One region of the Colwellia sp. Arc7-D genome, then DNA from elsewhere that is predicted to be linked to it. Evidence: predicted binding sites of a transcription regulator. Region 1 holds the regulator's gene; the other holds the start of a gene.

Evidence for each region. Region 1 encodes MetJ, which represses methionine synthesis genes. Its sites were predicted from a motif close to TAGACGTCTAGACGTCTA; they were not measured.
Region 2: a site for MetJ is predicted at 1,367-1,384, ahead of msrA (peptide-methionine (S)-S-oxide reductase MsrA). Genes of this name have one in related genera too.

What each region holds. Positions count from the first base shown of each region.
Region 1 covers NZ_CP028924.1:349,044-351,253, reverse strand. Annotated here, with positions in the region: gene metB (cystathionine gamma-synthase) at 1-902, opposite strand, end outside; gene metJ (met regulon transcriptional regulator MetJ) at 1,133-1,477, shown strand; gene DBO93_RS01495 (VOC family protein) at 1,573-1,986, opposite strand; gene DBO93_RS01490 (malic enzyme-like NAD(P)-binding protein) at 2,199-2,210, opposite strand, start outside.
Region 2 covers NZ_CP028924.1:3,548,666-3,550,875, reverse strand. Annotated here, with positions in the region: gene DBO93_RS15305 (tetratricopeptide repeat protein) at 1-615, shown strand, start outside; gene msrA (peptide-methionine (S)-S-oxide reductase MsrA) at 751-1,311, opposite strand; gene DBO93_RS15295 (DUF3083 family protein) at 1,759-2,210, opposite strand, start outside.

The DNA of each region.
Region 1 (2,210 bases):
CTCATCATGGCGCCAAAATCATATTGCTGCTTTTTAGCTAATTCATGTTGTGGGTGATCGCTCAAGCCTGGAAAATATACTTGTTCTACCGCTGAATGCTGTTGCAAAAACGCTGCGACAGCATTAGCGTTAATTTGATGTTGTTTCATCCGAATAGGTAAGGTCTTTAAGCCACGTAAAGCTAAGTAACTGTCGAATGCTGAGCCTGTTATGCCGATACAGTTTGCCCACCAAGCAAGCTCTTCACCTAATGCTTGTTCTTTGGCAACTAAAACGCCGCCAACGACATCACTATGACCATTGATATATTTAGTTGTTGAGTGAAAAACAATATCAGCACCTAACAATAGTGGTTGCTGTAACGCCGGTGATAAAAAGGTGTTATCAACAGCGACTAAAGCGCCTACGTTATGGGCTTGTATGGTTATCGCGGCAATGTCGACCAAACGTAAAAGCGGATTACTAGGAGACTCAAGTAAGACTAACTTAGGTTTTTTGGCAAGCGCTTCGCTTAATGCTGTTTGATCGTTTTGATCAACAACCACTAAGTTAAATTGCCCACGTTTGGCCAGGTGCGTAAATAATCGAAAACTGCCCCCGTAACAATCATGAGGGATCACTACTGTGTCTTCGGTATTAAGCAACTGGCAAATTAGATGAACGGCCGACATACCTGTACTTGTGACAATACCAACCGCACCTTGTTCTAATTCAGCAATAGCACGGGCAAATGTTGCGCGCGTTGGATTACCCGTACGTGAATAGTCAAACTGACGCTTTTCATTGAAACCTTTCAATGCATAGGTACTTGAAAGATGAAGAGCTGGAATAACAGCGCCATGGTGTTGGTCACTGTTTATACCGGCTCGAACAGCGGTAGTGGCTATTTTTTTCTCGCTCATGTGAACTCCAGATTGGATATTTTCTATATAGATGTTTGGACGTCTATCAATCTAAACGCTTTAAAGTGTGCGGTCAAGAACTTTAGACATCTAAACTTCTACACATTCGTTATTGACTCACGCCCCACAACCAGTAAAATCAGCTAGTAAGATAAAACTTATCGCAAACTGGTACACCAGAACAGCAATTTCTAAGTTTATCGCAATTAATTAAGCATAGAGGAATATTCATGGCAGAGTGGAATGGCGAGTATATTAACCCTTACGCCGAACACGGCAAAAAAAGTGAGCAAGTAAAAAAAATAACCGTGTCTATCCCTTTACGTGTGTTAAAAGTACTAACTGATGAACGTACACGCCGACAAGTAAATAACTTGCGCCATGCAACCAACAGTGAACTATTATGTGAAGCGTTTTTACACGCATTCACTGGCCAACCGTTACCTGACGATAGTGATTTGGCTAAAGACAACACACAAAAATTACCAGCAAGTGTTCGCAGAGCGTTAGAAGCACAAGGTGTAACTGACTTTAGTGAATACGAAACTGACATGGAAGAAGAAACAGAAGATTAATGGGATATAAACTATTAGGTTTATAAATGACAAAAGGCGCTTAAAGCGCCTTTTTTATTATCTGAAGTATTTACTGGTGAAATTCATTTTTAAATCTACCAAGTTGCATCATTTAATTGTAGTAAATCCCACTTCGTTCCATATAAGTCCTTAAACACGACTACTGTGCCATATTCTTCAACCCGAGGCTGTTCTGTAAACTCAACACCTTGGCTTTTCATGTGTTCATAGTCTCGCCAAAAGTCATTGGTTTGTAGAAATAAAAAAACTCGTCCGCCGGCTTGGTTACCAATTGATTGTTGCTGCTGATCATTACTCGCTTTCGCCAATAATATATTAGTCCCTTCAGCGTTCGGAGGTGAAATTTGTACCCAGCGTTTTCCGCCGCCCAAATCGGTATTTTCAACGAGTTCGAAGTTCAATTTTTGGGTATAAAATTTAATTGCATCATCGTAATCTTCAACCACTAAGGCAATGTTAGATATGCGTTGTTTAATTGCTTTTGTCATATACTCTGCTCTACTGCCTTGCTTGTAAATTTACTCTGGAGTTTTTTTCAGCATACATATCATTCTAAAGTTGTTGATAAATAGTTTTCAAAAACCGAAGAAATCCATTGTCTGTATTTAATAAGCTTTTAAAATCAAAAAAGACGTCAATGTGACGCCTAATTTGTAGTGCCAATACCGACACCCTATCTTGCTTTTAGCTACCTCAATAACTAACCGTTATA
Region 2 (2,210 bases), 1.1 Mb from region 1:
CCCACCGCTATTTTAGTACAAGACGGTCAACCGCTTGATGGGTTGACTGGACCACAAACTGACGAAAGTATCAGTGAATTTTTAGCGAAATATTTACCAAAAGAGCAAGACACTTTATTAACACAAGCAAATGAATTAGTAGCAGAAAATAAAATTGCAGAGGCATTGCCTGTTATTAGCCAAGCTTACCAACTCGACAATGAACGCGCTGATATTAAGTTAGTATTAGCCAATGTTTATATTCAAACGGGTAAAGTCGAAGAAGCTGAAGTGTTGCTCAATAGCATAAAAATGATTGATCAAAATAGCGATTATAAATCGTTAGTGGCGAAGTTGGAGCTTGCGAATCAAGCGGCAGACTCTCCTGAAATTCAAGCACTTGAGCAACAATTACAAAACGATCCAGATAATATTGAATTACAACAAAAACTAGCGGCGCAATACAGCCAAGTTAATCGTAATGATGAAGCGTTATCGATACTGTTTTTATTAGTACAAAAAGATGGCGCAGATATGACCAGTAAGGATTTATTGTTAGATGTGCTGAAATCATTACCAGATGGTGATGCCCTAGCAACAAAATACAGACGTAAGCTATATACCTTAATGTATTAACACTCGGATGTTCATTCGAGTTAGGTAAATAAAGTTAATCATGCTCAAAAAAAACGCATAACAATTTATTGTTATGCGTTTTTTTATTCATCATGTTTGCTCAGCAGTGGTTCGCAATTTGTAAAGTCGTTGTTATTAACTCGCTTGTGCTAATAAGTTTTCATCTTTTAAAAGATAAGAGAACTCATGTAAAAATTTTTGTATCTTTTTCGCAACCACTAACTGGCAGTATTTGTTTTCAGGGTTGTTAGTAAAATAGTCTTGATGATAACTTTCTGCACTATAAAAATTATTGGCGGCTTTTACCGTCGTAACTATGGGTTGATCAAAGGCTTTTTCATCAGTTAACTCAGCGATTCGAGCTAATGCGATTTCTTGCTGGACTTGGTTGTGGAATAAAATTGTTGAGCGATATTGACTACCAATGTCATCACCTTGGCGATTGATCGTTGTAGGATTATGTATGGCAAAAAATACCGTTAAAATTTGCTCTACACTCAATAACTCGGGAGAAAATGCAATTTGCACAACTTCTGCGTGATTAGTTGTACCGCTGCAAACCTGCTCATAGCTTGGGTTGATAATGTCGCCATCGGCATAACCACTTGTGACTGAAGTAACGCCTTTTATGCGAGCAAAAATATTTTCAATACACCAAAAACAGCCTGCGCCTAATGTTATTGTTTCGATGCTCATTTATCTAATCCTCGGAAAACTTTCTGGGTGAAACAAATTATTTTCGTTAATACACGAGACGTTTAGACGTCTATGTATTTAACTTTTGTAAAAGATATCACTCAGACGTTTAGATGTCTATATGTTTTATTCGTTAATTTTAAATACTAGCCGCTAAAAAATAGGATAATTGATAAATTACTTAATAAAGTATTTAAGTGAGAGATATTCATAAAAAAATAAGGAGTAATAAGCTTTATGATTAGCATATTAACTCACAAAGTTTCGTTGCGTGTTTTAAGAGGGAATGTGAAAATACTCGGGCAATTTAATGCCTTCGTCACTGATTAAAAAAAGTCTAATTAAAAAGTAAGTCTGGTTTAAAAAACGAGTCAAAGTAAAGTGCTGTTGAAGTTAGCCTAGTGCTTTTTAATAAACAACAGGCTCATTACATACACCACAAAGGGGCTAATCTGAGGTTAAGTTAAAAGCAACATGTTGATGAAAGCGTAAGGTTAATTCGTCTTTTTCAGTGGGAAGCTCTAATTCTGTAGCTAATAGGCGCATGGCTTGCTCTATTTGATTAACAAATTTCGCATAGTTTTGCTCTTCACCATTCTCAGAATGGGCAACAAAGACAAACTGTACATTATCAACCAATTCAGCTGCTTGCCATCGGCTAACTATACCACAAGGACTTTGGTTTGGGTTGTAGCCTAACATTTGTAATTCTCCAACTTTGGATACTAAATCATGCAAACTGTGTCGCACAATAGGGACTAATCCGTTCGCAATCAGGGCGCCATTATTTAAGTTAAAACGTTTTGCGACTAAAGAAAAAGTATCGGTTAAGTAAGTGTATATTGGGTTGTAGGGATCTTTGGCTGTGGGATCAATATCTACCAATTGAGAAATTCTAT